One region of the Streptomyces sp. CA-179760 genome, then DNA from elsewhere that is predicted to be linked to it. Evidence: riboswitches for the same ligand, from Rfam matches in the RefSeq annotation. Region 1 holds a riboswitch; each other region holds the start of a gene.

Region 1 (4,322 bases):
GTCACGGTGGAGTCCCCGGACACCACCAGGGCGATCTCGTACTTCACCACGTACCGCGTCGACGGCTACGACGGCGGCGTCATCCCGCCCGGGCCGCCCGTCCAGGCCGGGCACTACGAGGATGTCTTCCGCCGGGCCGACGGCGCCTGGCTGATCGCCTCCCGGACTCTTCACCTGCCCTTCGGCGGTCCCACTCCGCGGCCGAACTCGCCTTCGGCATAAGCGGGATGGGGTCAGGGCAGGGCCTCTAGGATGAACGAGCCGTGGCGCCCCCACGCGTGCGGCGTTGCGTACCACCGCAAGGAGACATGCCCATGGGCACCGAAGAGGCCGCTCGAACCTCGCCCTTCAGCGGAGTCCTGGACGGCAGATCGGCCGGGCCCATGGTGCCTCGGCTGGCGCTGGGCGCCCGGCTGCGCAGGCTGCGGGAGGCGCGGGGCATCGGCAGGGCGGAGGCGGGTGACGTCATCCGTGCCTCTCCCTCCAAGATCAGCCGCATGGAGGCGGGCCGCCACGGGTTCAAACTGCGGGACGTCGCCGACCTGCTCACGTACTACGGCGTCACGGACGAGGCCGAACGCGCCACGCTGCTGGCGCTGGCCGAACAGGCCAACACCCACGCCTGGTGGCAGTACTACAGCGATGTGGTGCCCTCCTGGACGCAGAGCTACCTCGGTGCCGAGCAGGCGGCGAGCGTCATCCGCTGCTATCAGATACAGCGCGTTCCCGAGCTGCTCCAGACCTCCGACTACGCGCGTGCCGCCGTCCGGCTCGTCCACCCTGCCGCCGACGCGCGGGAGACCGACCGCCGGGTGGCCTTGCGGATGACCCGGCAGCGGATCCTGCACCGGCAGCCCGGCGCGGCCCGGCTCTGGGCCGTGATCGACGAGGCGGCGCTGCGGCGCCCGGTGGGCGGGCCGGAGGTGATGCGCGCCCAGCTCAGGCATCTCATCGAGGTCTGCCGGCTTCCGCAGGTCACCGTCCAGATCCTGCCGTTCGTCTCCGGAGGTCATGCCGCGGAGGGCGGTCCGGTCACCATTCTGCGGCTGCCCGGCGGCCAGTTGCCCGACGTGGTCTACCTGGAGCAGCTCACCACCGCGCTCTATCCCGACCGGCCGGCCGACATCGAGCGCTACTGGGACGCCATGAACCGGCTGGTGGTCGAAGCCGAGTCACCTGACGAGACTCCGACCATCCTGCACCGCATATTTCAGGAGACCTGAGTAAGACCCCCGGGTTCAGCCGGGGTCGGCGGGCGGTTCAGCGCTTGAGGGCGACACCGCCGTACTGGTGCACCTCCGCCGGCAGGCCCAGGGCCTCGGCGTCGGGACGCCAGCGCGAGCAGGACGTGACGCCCGGCTCCAGCAGCTCCAGGCCGTCGAAGTAGCGGGCGATCTGCTCGGGGCTGCGCAGGATGTACGGGATCGAGCCGCCGTCGTTGTACTGACCGATGGCCCTGAGGTAGTCCTCGCTGGTGTCGGTGCTGTCGTACTGGACGAGGTAGCTGCCGGGCGGCAGGGCGTCCACCAGCTCCGACACGATCGTACGTGCCTCGTCGTGGTCCTCGATGTGGCCGAGGATGCCCATCAGCATGAGCGCGACGGGCTGGTCGAAGTCCAGCGTCTTACCGGCTTCCCGGACGATCGTGCTCGGCTTGCGCAGGTCGGCGTCGACGTAGTTGGTGACGCCTTCCGGTGTGCTGGTGAGCAGGGCGCGGGCGTGGGCCAGCACCAGCGGGTCGTTGTCGACGTAGACGATCCGGCTCTCCGGGGCCACCCGCTGGGCGATCTGGTGGGTGTTGTCCACGTTGGGCAGCCCGGTGCCGATGTCCAGGAACTGGCGGATGCCCTCTTCGGCGGCGAGATGGCGTACGGCGCGGGCGAGGAAGTAGCGGGCGGCGCGGGCCCCGGTCTCGATCCCGGGGAAGATCTCACGGAACGCGTCACCGGCCACCCGGTCGACTTCGTAGTTGTCCTTCCCGCCCAGCCAGTAGTTCCAGATCCGCGCCGATTGCGGAACCGAGGTGTCGATCTTGGAGAGCGGCTCCTGCTCGGAGTTCCCCGCCTGATCAGTCATGGACGCTCCTGCGTGTGGTCGTGGAGCTTCACGTTAACCGTTTTGCCTCACGGACAGGATCAACTCCTCGGCGTGGTGGAGCAGTTCGCCCGGGAGCAGGTCCTGGTGGAGGACACCGACAGCCGAGCCGGGGTGGTCTGGAGCATGGCCGAGTTCATCCAGAGGCCAGCGGGGCAGGCCGCCGCACCGAGAAGTCTCCCCGGTGGTGCGGTCGGCATGGGGGGGCGAAGCTACCCTCGGGCGTTTTCGTAGGTGCGGGTACAGTAGGCGGGTCGTCATCACCCGTACAGGGAGAAGCCGGTGCAATTCCGGCGCTGACCCGCAACCGTAACCGCCCTGCCAGGCGGGAGCCGGATCGCCCGTACGGATCGTGACCGGCTCACGTGCCCGGCGCCCGCCGGTGCACGGCACCGTCGAGGTATACGGAGCCGAGCCGCCGGGGGTGTCCCGTGCTGCCCGGCTCCCTCACAGGGAGAGGCACCCGCCGATCATGAACGTCCGCCGCAGGGCCGCCGCCGTCCTGGCCGCCGCCACCGTGATCGGCACCGCCACGCCGGCCGCCGCCGCACCGTCACCGACTCCGTCCCAGGCGTTCCCCTCCGCCCTGTACGGGGGCAAGGACCCCAAGTTCGACGGCGTCTGGCGCCAGTCGCTCGCCCTGCTGGCCCAGGACACGGTGGGTGAGAAGCCGGCGGCGAAGTCCGTGGAGTGGCTGGTCCGGCAGCAGTGCGCGGACGGCGGGTTCGCCCCGTACCGTGCCGATCCGGCCGCGGCGTGCGACGCCAAGACCATGGTGGACAGCAACCAGACGGCCGCGGCCGTCCAGGCCCTCGCCGCGCTCGGCGGGCACGACGCCGTCACCGGCAAGGCCGTCGACTGGCTGAAGTCCGTACAGAACGAGGACGGTGGCTGGGGCTACGCGCCCGGCGGCGCCAGCGACACCAACTCGACGTCCGTCGTCATCGGCGCGCTCGCCGCCGCCGGTGAGAAGCCGGACCAGGTCGAGAAGGGCGGAAAGTCGCCCTACGACGCCCTGCTGAAGCTCGCCCTCCCCTGCGGCGGGGACGACGACGGCGCCTTCGCGTTCCAGCCGGACAAGAAGGGCGAGCTGACCGCCAACGCGGACGCCACGGCGGCCGGTGCCCTCGGCGCCCTCGGCAAGGGCATGGTGGTGGAGGCGGGCAAGAAGTCCGACGCCACGTGCACGGATCCCTCCACGCCGCGGCAGGCCGCAGCCAACGGTGCCGCGTACCTCACCCAGACCCTCGCCGAGGACGACAACCACCTCACCTCCGCCCTCGCCGGCTCGGCCCCCCAGCCCGACCACGGCAACACCGCCGACGCGGTCGTGGCGCTCGCCGCGCAGGGCGAGACCGCGCAGGCCGAGAAGTCCCTGGGCTGGCTGGAGAAGAACTCCACGACCTGGGCCGCCCAGAACGGTCCCGCCGCCTACGCCCAGCTGATCTTCGCCGCGCACGCGACGGGCGCGAACCCGCGCGACTTCGGCGGCACGGACCTGGTGAAGCAGCTGAACGCGACGGGCCCGGCCCCGCAGGCCCCCGAACAGCCCTCGGCGACCGACACGAAGAACGACTCGGAGTCGGGCTTCTTCGGCGTCTGGTGGTACGTCGGGGTCTGCCTCGTCGCCGGTATCGGCATCGGCTTCCTCTTCACCGGCCGCAAGAAGAGGCAGCAGTCGTGATCCGCCGTGCCGTTCTCCTCCTCCTGGCCACGCTCCTGCTGAGCGTGGGAGCGGGCGCGGGCGCGGGGGCGGGCGCGGCCCAGGCCGCCGGCTACCGGTACTGGTCGTTCTGGGACCGCGACGGCGACCGCTGGGTCTACGCCACCCAGGGCCCGTCCCTGGCCCGCCCCTCGGACGGCGACGTCCAGGGGTTCCGCTTCGCGGTGAGCGAGGACTCCTCCGAGGCGGCCCGGCCGCGCGGCGCGGCCGACTTCAAGACCGTCTGCGCGAAGACGCCCGCGCAGGACGGCAAGAAGCGCGTGGCGCTCGTCATCGACCCCGGCGCCAAGGCGGACGCCCCCCAGGGCGAGACCCCGCCCCCCGCCCGGACGGTCTGCGCCCGGGTCTCCCCCGACGCGACCACGGCGGAGGCCCTCGCGACGGTCGCCAAGCCCCTGCGCTACGACACCAACGCCCTGTTGTGCGCGATCGCGGGGTATCCGAAGACGGGCTGCGGCGAGCAGGTGGCGAACTCCCGGCAGTCGACACCGGCGGCGAAGAAGAA
Region 2 (4,322 bases), 4.5 Mb from region 1:
CCGCCGTCGGCAGGACCCGGCGGTGGTCGCCGCCGACGAACAGCCGCACGATGTGGGGCATCATCAGGCCGACGAAGCCGATCGGTCCGGCCGCCGCGACCAGCACGCCCGTGACGAGGGAGAGCAGGACGAACAGCCGGGCGCGGAAGCGGGCCACGTCCAGCCCCATCGTGGTGGCCGCCTCCTCGCCGGCCAGCAGCAGGTTCAGATCGCGGGCCTGCACCATGAGGACGCCGACACCGAGAAGCAGGGCCGTGCTCGGCAGCCACAGCGTGCCCCAGTTGACCCCGCCGAGGCCGCCGAGGGTCCAGGCGAGGACCGCGCGGGTCTCGTTGCCCCGGTCGGTGGTGAGCAACAGCAGATCGAGGACCGCGGTGAGCATCGCGGCGATCGCCACCCCGGAGAGCACGAGACGCGATGAGGTGATGCGTCCGCCGGTGCGGGCCGTGGCGTACACGAGCAGGAGCGCGCCCAGGGCGCCCACGAAGGCGGCCACCGACAGGGAGACGGGACCGAAGAGGGTGACCCCGAACACGATGACGGAGACCGCGCCGAGGGACGCCCCCGAGGAGACGCCGAGCAGGTACGGTTCCGCGAGCGGATTGCGCACCAGGGCCTGTAGGGCGGTGCCGATCACCGCGAGGCCGGCGCCGGTGACCGCACCGAGCAGCACCCGCGGCGCCCGCACGTCCACCACGATGGTCTCCCGGGCCCGGGACCAGTCCGGCTGCTGCCAGTCGGCACCCAGCGCGTGCGTCACGATGCCCCACACCTGGCCGGGTGGCACCTGGACGGAGCCGATCGCAAGTCCCGCCGTGATGGAGGCGCCGAGCAGGGCGGTGAGTACGACCAGCGTGACGGCCAGCCGTGTACGGCCCGCTCCTGGCTCGGTGGTCTTCCGCCGTTGAACCGTCCCCTCGGCGGACGTGCCGGTGGCGGTCTGGGTCACCGGAAGCTCTCGGGGTGCAGTCCGCGGGACAGGTCGTCGACCGCGTAGGCCGAGCGGATTCCCACCAGGGTGGCGGTCAGCGGCAGAACGACGAACCGCTTGTTCCTGACGGCGGGTACGTCGGCGAGCGCGGGCTGGGAGAGCAGGAACTTCTTCTTCTGTTCGACACTTCCGGCGCCCGCGTAGTCGTAGATGGCGATGACTTCCGGTCTGCGCTCGACGACCTGCTCCCAGGAGACATCGCCGAAGACGTCGTCGAGGTCGGCGAAGATGTTCTCGCCGCCGGCCAGCCGGATCAGTTCGGTGCCCAGGCTCTTGCCGCCCGCGGTGAAGGCGGTCTTGTCGCCGCTGTCGTACACGAAGACGGGCACCTCGGGCTCGCCTTCGACCTTGCCGGCGGCCTTGCCGACGTGGTCCTCGAGATCGGCGACCAGCTTGTCGGCCCGGTCCGAGACACCGAAGATCTTGCCGATGGTGCGGACCTCGTCGTAGGTGTCCTTCATCGTCACCTTCTTCTTGCCGCAGTACTCACGGTTGAGGTAAGTGTCGATGCCCGCGTCGGCGAAGGCTGTGCGGGAGCGGCCCTCCTTCTCGGCGAAGGCGCTGCCGTAGCCGCCGTAGACGAGTTCGGGTTCGGCGTCCAGGACCTTCTCGAACGACGGTTCCTTCTCCGCCAGTTCGGGGATCGCCTCGTAGTCCTTCTTCAGCTCGGGCAGGACGGCGGAGTCGGGGAAGGCCGTGCCGACCATGCGGTCCTTCAGACCGAGGGCGAGCATGAGTTCCGCCGGGTGCTGGTGGATGGTGACCACGCGTGACGGCGGCTTGTCGTACGTCGTCTTCACGCCGCAGTTGTCGATGGTGACCGGGAAACCCGCGGGCACGGCTGCGGTGGCCTTCGTGTCTCCGGCGCTCTCGTCGGTCGCACCGCAGCCGGTGGTCAGCAGCACCGACGACAGGGCCACGGCAGCGGCCGTGGCACGAAGGAACCCGCGCGTGCGGGCAGGGGTGAACAGTTGGGACACGTGAAGCCTCCTGGAGTCCGCGCTCCTCGGATCGGGCCCGCGACGGACCAGTGTCCTGACTCCCGGATCGACGCTTCCTCCGCCTTCCCGCGCGGTGCGCAGTGGCGTGTCGGAGGGGCGCTCCCCGGTCACAGTGGCGGGACCGTGCCGGATTCGCACCGGCTTCCTGTCTCCCGTCGCGGCGATGACCAGGTGATCCTACGATTCCCCGAGTCGACGGCAAAGGGCGCGCGGACCCCGGCCGCACGCCCCGCGCCTCCCTCACGCTTCGCGGACGGCCCGGAGGACGAGTCGCTCGGCATTCTCGTCGTAAGGGCGCCCATCGAATCCGCCGAAGACCTGCACGCGGCCGAACCCCGCCTCCTCGGCCATCCGCCGCAGCTCCACGGCGCTGTACACGAACCACGTCAACGTGGCCCGCGTCACCCGCTCGCCCCGGACCAGCACCCACTCGCTGCACAGCCGCGCCCACTCGTCCAGCACGGTGTCGGTCTGCACCATCACGTCGTCGCCCCGTCGCACCACCTTGGGCGGGGTGACCCTGCGGGCCAGGAGCTCCTTCCCCGCGAGGTCCAGGAGGAGCGTTCCGCCGGGAGCCAGGCAGGTGTACATGGTGCGCAGCACGCGCGCGTTGTCGGCGGGGTCCTCGAAGTACCCGAACGAGGTGAACATGTTGAGGACGACATCGAACCCGCCCGCTGCCTCGTACTCGCGTGCGTCGGCCCGCACGTACGTCACCTCGACACCGGCGTCGGCCGACCGCTTGCGTGCCCGGTCCAGCATGGCCGGGCTCAGGTCCACTCCGGTCACGCGGTGACCGCGGCGGGCGAGCGGCACGGTGAACACCCCGGGCCCGCAGCACAGGTCCAGCACGCGTGATCCCTCGGGGAAGGCCAGCAGGTGAGAGGTGTCCAGCAGTTCCTCGGCCTGCTCATGGCGCTGTTCGGAGAAGAGGAAGTCGTGGAACTCGGTCCAGAAGTCATCGTCCTGGAATCCGCCCGTCCGTGTCATCGCGCGTCAGTGCTCCTTCATGGTCGCCGTCGGGGACAGGGCGCCGCGCCGTGCGACGGCGCAGCGTGAGCAGCAGAGGGGGAAGCAGCAAGCACTGGGCGGCTGCCAGCAGCCAGAACCAGCCGGTGTGTCCCGCCCGTTCGCCGAAGTCGTACAACTGCCCGCCCAGCACGCCGCTCGCGCAGGCCCCCAGGCCCGCGGCCATCCGCTGTTGACCGAAAACAACGGCGTCGGAGCGGGGGCTGCGGCGCAGTGCCTCCAGGTCGTTCTTCAGGAACAGCACGATGTCGCCCAGGGTGATCAGTGCCCCGCCCGCCAGCAGCGCCGCCCGGGTACCGGCCGCCAGCACGGCCATGCCCGCCGCCAGGCCCACGAACCCGACCGCGAGGGCGAGGGCGTACGGCATGCGCCGGATCAGACCGGACGCGAGCGGCTGTACGACGATGACCAGCGTGAAGCAGAGCAGCAGCACCACGCTGTAGAACGCGCTGGAGGCGCGCTCCACGGCGTACACCGCCAGGAAGTGCTGGAAGTGGAAGTAGAGGTAGAAGGCCAGCGCGTTGGCGGCGAACGGCAGGAGTGCCATCCCGGCCAGGAGACCCGAGGGGGCCGTTTCGCGCGAATCGGTACGTTCCCCGTCTGTTGTGGGCAGCCGCGCGTGTCCCGCACTGACCGCGAGGAACAGGGCCGTTACCGCCGCGAACAACCAGCCGGGCGACGAAAGAACGAACGGCCCGGCGATCAGTGGGCCGACGGCCATCCCCGCGTTGAGTGCCGCGTTGCCCGCCGACAGGAACGCCGGGCGGCGCTCGTCGTCGACTCCGTGCACCAGGTATGCCTTGTTCGCGGGCAGGTAGAGCGCGGCACCACAGCACGTGAGGACCAGCGCCCAGATGGCGAGGGGCGGCCAGCGCAGGGCCAGCAGGAGCCCGGCGAAACCGGCGGTGCGTACGACGAGTGCCCACAGCATCGTGCGGCGCAGCCCGATCCGGTCCGCGAGGGCCCCGCCGACGATGCCGCCGGAGAACTGCACGAGCGATGCCACGGCCAGGACGACGCCGACCGTGCCGAGCCCCATCCCGAGCCGTTCGTGCAGGAACACCGACATGAACGGCAGGACCATGAAGCTGCCGAGCGGAATTACGAACGAGCTGAGCAGGAGGAACCGCAGCGGGCCGGTGAGCGGGAACAGCGAGGCCCGCAGACCGGGTTCAGGGGTGGTGCGCTCACCCACCGGGCGCCTCCCGGCCGGCCGGGTCGGGGAGCGGGTCGGTGAGCACACGCAGGGCGCCCGCGGCGGCCACCGCGCGGTGGGTGGCGAGTTCGGCGGTCTCCGCCTC
Region 3 (4,322 bases), 6.0 Mb from region 1:
ATGCCGCGAACAGCTGGTCGTCCGGGTCCTGCACCACGAGCTGGACGGTCGTGCGCAGCCGGGTCAGGCCCTTGCGGTCGTACGTCACCGGCTGCCCGGCGACCGTCAACCGTCCCTCGTGCGGCCGCAGTCCGCCGCTGAGCAGTCGCATCAGCGTGGTCTTGCCGCTGCCGTTGCGGCCGAGCAGCGCGAGCGCGCGCCCCTCACGGATGTCGAAGTCGAGGGCGCTGAGCACGGCCGGGCCGTCCTCGTAGGCGAAGGACGCGCCCCGCAGGGCGACGAGGGCGGGCTCGCTCATGTCAGCGGCCTTTCCAGTACGAGGGTGAGGACGGCCAGCGCCGTGAGGAGCGCGCAACTGGCGACCGTGAAGCGGACGGAGACACGGGCCTCGGGCACCAGGACCCGCAGGGTCCCGTCGTAGCCGCGCCCCGCGAGGCCGGCCTGGAGGCGGCCCGCCCGGTCGAAAGCCCGGACGAACGCGGTGGCGCCGAGCCCGCCCAGCGAGCGCCAGGCAGCGGCCCGTGTGGTGTGACCGAGCCGGGCGGCCTGCGCGTCGCGGATCCGGCGCACGGAGTCCAGCAGCAGGAAGCTCATGCGGTACGTCACGAGCGCGACATCGACGACCGGTGCCGGGATGCCGGCCCGGACCAGGCGCGGCAACAGATCGGACACGGGTGTGGTGAAGGCGAACAGCAGCACCCCCAGGGAGGCCGCCGAGGTACGCAGCAACAGCTCCCCGGCCCGCAGGAGCCCGTCGTCCGCGAGGGAGACGAAGCCCTCCGGCCCGCCGACCTGGACGAGCAGCGTGAGAGCGCCGGTCACGCAGAAGCCCAGCGGCACCCGGTAGGCCCGCCACAGCCGCCGGCCGGGCACACCGGCCGGCCCCAGCAGCAGGGACACGGCCGTCACGAGCACCAGGGCCGCGCCCGGCCAGGGCGGCAGCGAGATGGCCAGCACGGTGAGTCCGAGTCCGAGCACGGCCTTGTCCACGGGATGGCGGCGGCGCCAGCGACTGCTGTGCGCCGCCGCGTCGATCGGCAGCACGTGGCTCAGGACCTCTCGGCCGTGGACTCCTCGGCGGCGTCGGCTGCCGAACCGTCGGCGCTCCGCTCCCGCGCCTGCCGCTCACCCTGCCGCCGGCCCCGGCGCAGACCGAAGTAATAGGCGAGGACACCGGCGCCGAGCGCGGCCTGGAAGGCGAACAGCGCCGACTCGATCTCACCCGACGGCGGCTCGTACAGCGGCGAGAACCAGGGCTTGTAGTCCGGGTCGATCTCGGTGATCGCCGTCTCCGCCTGGGCATCGGCGCCCGCGAACGGCTCCTCCTTGTGGTCGCCGAGGCCGAGCGCGAGCGGCAGTACGGCGAGCGCGGCCACGGCCAGCAGCAACAGGAGGTTGATCTTCGTGCTCTTCTTCATCGGGCCGCCACCTCGGTCTCGGTCCGGGACTGCTTCTCGGCGAGGAGCACACCCAGCCGGGTCAGTTCGCCCCTGCTGGACTGCACCAGCAGCCGCATCACGAGCACCGTCAGCAGCCCCTCGCTCACCGCGAGCGGAATCTGGGTGACGGCGAAGATGGTGCCGAACTTGCCGAGCGCGCCCACGAACCCGCTGCCCGGGTCGGGGAAGGCGAGCGCCAACTGCACGCTGGTGACGCAGTACGTGGACAGGTCGGCGAAGAACGCCCCGAAGAAGACCGCGACCATCAGCGGCACGCCGTACCGCCGCAGCAGCTTGTACACGGCGTATCCGGCCCACGGGCCGACGATCGCCATGGAGAAGACATTGGCGCCGAGCGTGGTCAGACCGCCGTGGGCGAGCAGCAGCGCCTGGAAGAGCAAGGTGATGGTGCCCAGCACCGCCATGATGGGCGGCCGGAACAGGATGGCTCCCAGGCCCGTTCCGGTGGGGTGGGAACAACTGCCGGTGACCGACGGAAGCTTCAGGGCGGACAGGACGAACGTGAAGGCACCGGAGGCACCGAGGAGCAGGGTGCTCTCGGGGTGCTCGCGCACCTCACGGGTGAGCGACCGGACTCCGTGGACGACGAACGGTGCCGACGCGACGCCCCAGGCGACCGCATGTGCGGGTGGCAGAAAACCCTCGGCTATGTGCATGGCTCAGCAGACCCTCTCCAGCACCTCGTGGATGGTTGACGCGCCTTGGCCGGTCTCCTGGCTGACGGGTACCACCGCCCGTACTCCGCCTTCCCGGGTTCCGAAGAACCCAGTGGCTGCCCGTGGGGGCCGGAGCCGGACTTCCCGATTCACAGTGGCGAGGGCCGCACCGGCATCACACCGGATTTCCCGTTCACCAAGGCGTGGTGACAGTAATGCCGAGATAAGGACGATGACAAGCCACCCGAGGGGGGCGCGCGAGGGGGCGTCCGCTCGCACACCGGCGCAGGGCCGCTCAGTCGTCGCCCCCGTCGTCATCGTCGTCCCCGTCCTCCCACGTCTGACGGGGCTTCTCCTGCTGGGGTTTGTCCGCCTTTCGCGGCGGGTCGGCCGTCTCCTGAGCCGGAGCCGTGGGGCCGGGTGTCGATTCGACGGGGGTCGGGGGAGGAGGCGCGGTGTTGGACGGGGTGATATCGGCCACTGTGCCGGCGGCCGCAGCAGTGGCAGCCGGGTCCGTGTCCGCCGCCGGAGCGGAGGAGAGGGCCGAGGCGGATCCCTCGGACGGTGTCGCGGCGGGGCTGCTCGCGGAGGGGGACGCGTCGGGCTCCGTGCCCTCCGTCGCGGTGTTGTCGGGTGAGAACCACAGCATGCCGGCGAGCATCGCGGCGGCGAAGAGTGCCGCCGCGGCGACCGTCGCGGCCGCTCTGCGCCGGTTGTCGGGGGCGGCCCGGGGCGCGGCGCGGCGCGCACGCCCGGCCTGGGGTGTCCGGCCGGTGCGCGGCCCAGGGGCGCCGGGCAGCGCGTACGTGGCCGGGCTGCGGGTCTCGGTGGCCGGATACGGCCTCGGCGTGGCGGACGTCACCGGGGGCGCGGCCTCCGGCAGCGGCTCGGGCAGCCCCCGCCAGGCGCCGCCGGCGAACCACTCGGCCGCCCGCTGGGCGGTGGGCCGGTCCTCGGGCTGCTTGGCGAGCAGGCCGAGCAGATAGTTCTCGAAGGCCGGCGGGAGTCCGGCGACACCGAGCTCGCGGGGCGGTACGGGCGCGGAATCGAGGTGCTGGTGGAGGAGCGCGACGGCGGTGTCGGCCTGGAACGGTGGCCGTCCGCTGAGGAGTTGGTAGAGCAGACACCCCAGTGAGTACATGTCGGAGGCGGGACCGGCGGGCTGGCCCAGGGCGCGTTCGGGCGCGAGGTAGAGGCCGGTGCCGACGATCTGGCCGGTGGCGGTGAGCGCGGCGCCGGGGTCGTCGAGGAAGCGGGCGATGCCGAAGTCGCCGATCTTCAGGGTGCCGTGGGCGTCCAGCAGGAGATTGGCGGGCTTGATGTCACGGTGGACGATGCCCTGCGCGTGCGCGGCGGCCAGCCCGGCCGCGGCCTGCGCGGCGAGATCGGCAACCCGCTCGGCGGGCAGCGCGCCGGATGCGGCCAGCACCCCGGCGAGGCTGTCGCCCTCGACCAGTTCCATCACCAGGTACAGCCGGTTGTCGTACTCGCCGAAGTCCAGGACACCGACCAGATGGGGGTGGTTGAGACGCCCGGCGGTCTGGGCCTCCAGACGGAACCGGGAGGCCGCCGTGACATCGGTGTCCTGGGGCAGCAGCAGCTTGACGGCCACCGCTCTGGCGAGCGTCTCGTCGTACGCGCGCCAGACCTCTCCCATTCCACCGCGCCCGATCTCAACATCCAGCCGGTAGCGGCCCGCTAGCAGCACTCGTCCTCGTCTCATGCGTATGGGAAGGTACGTCGCCGCAGGCCGAACTCCCCGTTTCGAGGCGGGGGTTGGCGGGGGACGCGCAGCCGACCCAGGATACTGGCGCCGCGTGACCACTGATCTCCGCAGCGGTGTCGAGGGCCGGTACGGTCCCGGAAATCCGGGAGCGGAAACGTCGCCCGGCGGAGTGACGGTGCGGTGCGCGCGGTTGCCCCTGGGGCGCAGCCGCCTGATCAGGCCGCCTTGTCCGCCGCCTCTGCCCGGCCCGCCCGACGCGGCAGCAGAGCCACCGTCAGGGCCGGTACGGCCGCGAGGGCCAGCCAGGGCACGGCGGGCGGGAGGCCGAGATCGAGGAGGGAGCCGGTGGCGGCGCTGCCGGCCAGGACGATCAGGCCGGAGACGGAGGACAGCGCGCCCATGTAGAGGCCGATCCGTCCCTCCTCGGCCAGGTCGGGCACCCAGGCGCGGGCGGCGGGGACGACCAGCATCTGCCCCACG
Region 4 (4,322 bases), 4.5 Mb from region 1:
GAAGACCGCCGAGGTCGTCACCCTCGCTCGCGGCATCGCCGAGGGCACCGACGCGATCACCGCCGAACTCGCCGCGAACCGGGCCGACCTCGCTTCCCGCGCCGGCTCGCCGATCACGCACGACCCCGGCGTACGGGCCCGGGCCGCCGCCGTCACCGAGGCCGACGCCCGCCGCTCCCAGCCGTACGCCGAACGCGCCACGGCCCAGCGCGCCCACCTCGGACTGCCGCTGCTGCCGACCACCACGATCGGCTCCTTCCCGCAGACCGGCGAGCTGCGCACCGCCCGAGCCGACCTGCGAGCGGGCCGTATCGACACCGACGGCTACGAAGAGCGCATCAAGGCCGAGATCCAGGAAGTGATCTCCTTCCAGGAGAAGAGCGGCCTGGACGTCCTGGTGCACGGTGAGCCCGAACGCAACGACATGGTCCAGTACTTCGCCGAACAGCTCACCGGCTACCTCGCCACCCAGCACGGCTGGGTCCAGTCCTACGGCACCCGCTACGTCCGCCCGCCGATCCTGGCCGGCGACATCTCCCGCCCCGAGCCGATGACTGTCCGCTGGACGACCTACGCCCAGTCCCTCACGCACCGCCCGGTCAAGGGCATGCTCACCGGCCCGGTCACCATGCTCGCCTGGTCCTTCGTCCGCGACGACCAGCCCCTCGGCGACACCGCCCGCCAGGTCGCCCTCGCCCTGCGCCACGAGGTGGCCGATCTGGAGGCGGCCGGGACGTCGGTCATCCAGGTCGACGAGCCCGCCCTGCGCGAGACGCTGCCCCTGCGGGCCGCCGACCGCGCGGGCTATCTGGCATGGGCGACGGAGGCCTTCCGGGTCACGACCGCCGGTGTGCGTCCGGACACGCAGATCCACACGCACATGTGCTACGCCGAGTTCGGCGACATCGTCCAGGCCATCGACGACCTCGACGCCGACGTCATCAGCCTGGAGGCCGCACGCTCCCACATGCAGGTAGCCCGTGAGCTGGCAGCCCACGGCTATCCGCGCGAGGCCGGCCCGGGTGTCTACGACATCCACTCACCGCGGGTGCCGAGCACCGAGGAGGCCGCCGCACTGCTGCGCACCGGGCTGAAGGCCATCCCGGCCGAGCGACTGTGGGTCAACCCGGACTGCGGTCTGAAGACCCGCGGCTGGCCCGAGACCCGGGCCTCCCTGGAGAACCTGGTCGCCGCCGCCCGCACCGTCCGTGAGGAGCTCCCGGCATCCTGAGACCAGGCCCCGGCAGGGCCGGGGAGGGAGGACCCGCCTCCCTCCCCGGCCCCTGACGGGGGGGAGGGTGCACCAGCAACCGCTGCAGGTCGAGATCGGCGGCCGGTGTGGGCCACGACATGTGCTGATGCCCTGTGCGGAATGGCCGCCGAACGCACACGCACCGGAATCCTCCGTCCTCCCGTAGTGGACCGCGATCCGAATACTGGAAGCTCCGGCCCCTACTTTCCTGTTGGTGAGGGCTGCGGTGACGGACGCGGCTGAACACGGGCGTCACGCACGCTTCCTGCCCTCTCTCCGGCTCTCCGTCCAGACCGTCAGGAGGCCGTACGCCGTCGCGGTGGCCTGAAGGTGTACAGGTCGAGAATGTCCGGCTGGGGTGCGACGCCCGGTCCGCCGGCGCGCGCCCAGGCGGCGATGTCCTCGGTTGCGTCCGGGTCGTTGACCAGCCCCAGCCAGACGGGCCGGGCGCCGGCGGCCCGGCCTTTCGCGGAGGGCTGGACGACGATGACGTTGGCCTGGTCGCAGACGTCCAGGCAGGCGGACACCCGTACGGGCACCTGGGCGCGCAGACGTGCCGTCTGGGCCGCGTGGTCGATGCCGGTCACCTTCGGGGTGCCGCAGCAGCAGTCGCGGCACACGACTATGCGGCACGGCACGGGGCCGGCCGCCGTTGCGGTCCTGGGGCCGTCGGTCGTTCGTCCGGTCGGCGTTGCGGGCATGCGGTGCCGTCCCTCTCTCCGGGGAGATCCGCCCCGGTGGTCCGTCGAGGAGGCGACCGCGTGAGTCTCCTGGCTCTCGGGTCGATGCTCGTCCCGGCCTTCCCACCCGCTGCCGGGCAGTGGCCTGTCGGGACTCGCTCGCCGATCACAGTGGCGGGACCGCTCCGGATTCACACCGGCTTCCTCGTTCCGCCGTCGCCTTGTCGCCGGCCATCATCCCATCCCAGGGCACCTCCCGCCCGTCCGGTTCCGGCCGTCAGTCCGTCTCCTGGGCGTGGGGGCCGTCGCGGGCGGATGGGTCGGGCGGTCGCGTCCGCCGTCACGGCCCGACACCACCACGAGGACAAGTCCGACGACGACGGCTCCGACAACGACCCGTCCCGCCATGCGCATCCACCACCCCGGCCGGGCCGTGCCCCCGCGCCCGCCCGGGGATCCCAGTCGTTCGACCCGCCGAGCCGGTCTCAGCAGACGGAGCAACAGCAACAGCGCTACCGGCAGTTGCAGCAGCCACAGCAGGGTGCGCGGCCACTCCCCGTACCAGACGTTGGTTCCGTACAGCAGCGAGTGCCACACGCTCAGCACATACACGACGATCACGAAACGGTGCAGCCGTCGCCAGGCGTTCGCTCCGATGCGGTGCCGGACGTAGAACAACAGGCCCAGCGGAATCGCCAGGTACAGGGCACCCTGTCCGAGCGGGATGGCGATCTTGCCGGTGCCGGAGTCGTACCAGCCCGGCACGAAGGTGTCCGCGAAGCCCACCCACAGACGTTCCGCCCACGCCAGCTTCGTTTCATAGCGCACGAGTTCGGCCGCGAACATCAGCGCGTGCGCGAACATCAGCGCCATCGTCGTCAGGCTCGTGGTGCGGTGCCAGCGTTCCAGTACGTTTCGGGAGACCGGCAGCCGGGTGGGGCGCGGTCCCGACAGCAGCAGACCGAGCACGACCGTGCCCCAGGCCCACAGCAGCCCCGACCAGCCGAACGCCTGGCTGAGCAGGTACATCCAGTAGGTGCGGGGGTCGTCCATGAAGGGCATGACCGCGACGGTGTCCGAAGCACCTGATTCCATGCGCGCGTAAAGGAACGCGAAGACAAGCGCGGTGACCACCGCCGCCGCGGTGGCGTCGGGCAGAGCGGATCGCAGGTCGCCGCGCAGCGCGACGCGGTCACCGGGAGGCCGTTGCCGTCCGGGCGGGGCCGCTGCCCCGTCTTCGTCCGACCTGGCATCTGACAGCATCAGGGCCTCCCGGGCACCGAGGGCACCGCAGGGACGGTGCCCATGTTGCGTGAGGCAACAAGTCTGGCCGAGGGCGCGGTGATCACCGAGGGTGGATCCGGCCAGAGTCGCCGCGACGAGTGGGCGGGGCCCTCCTGGTTCTGACTCGCCCGCACATTCAGGACAACCGTCGAAGGCCCCCTGTCGCGGGGGTACGAGCGCCTCTACGCTGATGCACGCAGTCGGTTCGCGCCTCCCGTCCGTCCGGACGCCCGGTAGCGCGACGCAAGAGGGAACCCGGTGCGAATCCGGGGCTGTCCCGCAGCGGTGAGTGGGAACGAAAGCCGTCATGTCACTGGGCCCGCGTCGGGGCCGGGGAAGAGACGGCCAGTAGGGGTCCGCCCTTTCGGCGGACGTGCCCGCGAGTCCGAAGACCTGCCACTGTGCCCGCGTCCCACGCGGGCTGTGCACGTGACCTCGTGGACTGGGTCGGCGGTTGTGGGCGGTCGTACATCGTGCGTGTGGCCGCGCCTCCTTCCCTGTCGATGTTCAAGGACCGGGACGGAGGAGGGATGTGTGCGTCACCACCCAGTCGGTTCTCTTCGGTTACGCCGCCCCTGGGCCGACGCGCGAACCGGCAGGCCGGGGCCGGCGATGCCAAGGCCAGGCATGCGCCCCCGCCAGGAGCACCATCCGTCGGGCCGCACCGTGTCGGGTGTATGCCACGGCACGCTGGGCGAGCTGTACCAGGGCCCGTTGCGACCAGGCACCGAACCTGAGATCGCGGTGGTGTCCTTTCCCGTGGACCGCCACTCCTGGGTGTACTTCACTCCGAGCGCGGCTGCCGGTCATCCACCGCATGCGCCGCCGCTCGGGGAGAAGTCGGTGGAAGCGGCCCGGCTCTTCCTGGACCACTACGGCCTCGCCTTGCCGCCGGGCGACTGGCGCACCCACTCCGAACTGCCGGTGGGCGTGGGTATGGCCAGTTCCACAGCGGACATCGTGGCGACGTTGCGCTGCCTGTTCCGCGTCTTCTCCCTGCCGTACGACACCGACGTGGTCCTCGGCATCCTGGCTGACATCGAGCGCGCCGACAGTGTCTTCCTCGACGAGTTCGCCCTGTATCTCAGCGGCCGGCACCGGGTAGT

Evidence for each region. Region 1 has a riboswitch for cobalamin ahead of ACQEV8_RS12890 (prenyltransferase/squalene oxidase repeat-containing protein). Riboswitches for the same ligand answer to the same signal wherever they lie in the genome.
Region 2: another riboswitch for cobalamin. It lies ahead of ACQEV8_RS33635 (ABC transporter substrate-binding protein); the one in region 1 lies ahead of ACQEV8_RS12890 (prenyltransferase/squalene oxidase repeat-containing protein).
Region 3: another riboswitch for cobalamin. It lies ahead of ACQEV8_RS40095 (energy-coupling factor ABC transporter permease); the one in region 1 lies ahead of ACQEV8_RS12890 (prenyltransferase/squalene oxidase repeat-containing protein).
Region 4: another riboswitch for cobalamin. It lies ahead of ACQEV8_RS33670 ((2Fe-2S) ferredoxin domain-containing protein); the one in region 1 lies ahead of ACQEV8_RS12890 (prenyltransferase/squalene oxidase repeat-containing protein).

The regions. Positions count from the first base shown of each region.
Region 1 covers NZ_JBNJLZ010000001.1:2,879,659-2,883,980, forward strand. Annotated here, with positions in the region: gene ACQEV8_RS12875 (nuclear transport factor 2 family protein) at 1-222, shown strand, start outside; gene ACQEV8_RS12880 (helix-turn-helix domain-containing protein) at 315-1,223, shown strand; gene ACQEV8_RS12885 (SAM-dependent methyltransferase) at 1,261-2,076, opposite strand; cobalamin riboswitch at 2,316-2,453, shown strand; gene ACQEV8_RS12890 (prenyltransferase/squalene oxidase repeat-containing protein) at 2,567-3,778, shown strand; gene ACQEV8_RS12895 (SCO2322 family protein) at 3,775-4,322, shown strand, end outside.
Region 2 covers NZ_JBNJLZ010000001.1:7,376,181-7,380,502, forward strand. Annotated here, with positions in the region: gene ACQEV8_RS33630 (FecCD family ABC transporter permease) at 1-949, opposite strand, end outside; gene ACQEV8_RS33635 (ABC transporter substrate-binding protein) at 946-1,971, opposite strand; cobalamin riboswitch at 2,000-2,177, opposite strand; gene ACQEV8_RS33640 (class I SAM-dependent methyltransferase) at 2,233-2,982, opposite strand; gene ACQEV8_RS33645 (MDR family MFS transporter) at 2,951-4,216, opposite strand; gene ACQEV8_RS33650 (ATP-grasp domain-containing protein) at 4,209-4,322, opposite strand, start outside.
Region 3 covers NZ_JBNJLZ010000001.1:8,864,585-8,868,906, forward strand. Annotated here, with positions in the region: gene ACQEV8_RS40080 (energy-coupling factor ABC transporter ATP-binding protein) at 1-298, opposite strand, end outside; gene cbiQ (cobalt ECF transporter T component CbiQ) at 295-1,044, opposite strand; gene ACQEV8_RS40090 (energy-coupling factor ABC transporter substrate-binding protein) at 1,050-1,418, opposite strand; gene ACQEV8_RS40095 (energy-coupling factor ABC transporter permease) at 1,415-2,116, opposite strand; cobalamin riboswitch at 2,147-2,332, opposite strand; gene ACQEV8_RS40100 (serine/threonine-protein kinase) at 2,412-3,839, opposite strand; gene ACQEV8_RS40105 (MDR family MFS transporter) at 4,058-4,322, opposite strand, start outside.
Region 4 covers NZ_JBNJLZ010000001.1:7,383,076-7,387,397, reverse strand. Annotated here, with positions in the region: gene metE (5-methyltetrahydropteroyltriglutamate--homocysteine S-methyltransferase) at 1-1,231, shown strand, start outside; gene ACQEV8_RS33670 ((2Fe-2S) ferredoxin domain-containing protein) at 1,549-1,953, opposite strand; cobalamin riboswitch at 1,996-2,184, opposite strand; gene ACQEV8_RS33665 (ferric reductase-like transmembrane domain-containing protein) at 2,167-3,195, opposite strand; cobalamin riboswitch at 3,401-3,630, shown strand; gene ACQEV8_RS33660 (hypothetical protein) at 3,844-4,322, shown strand, end outside.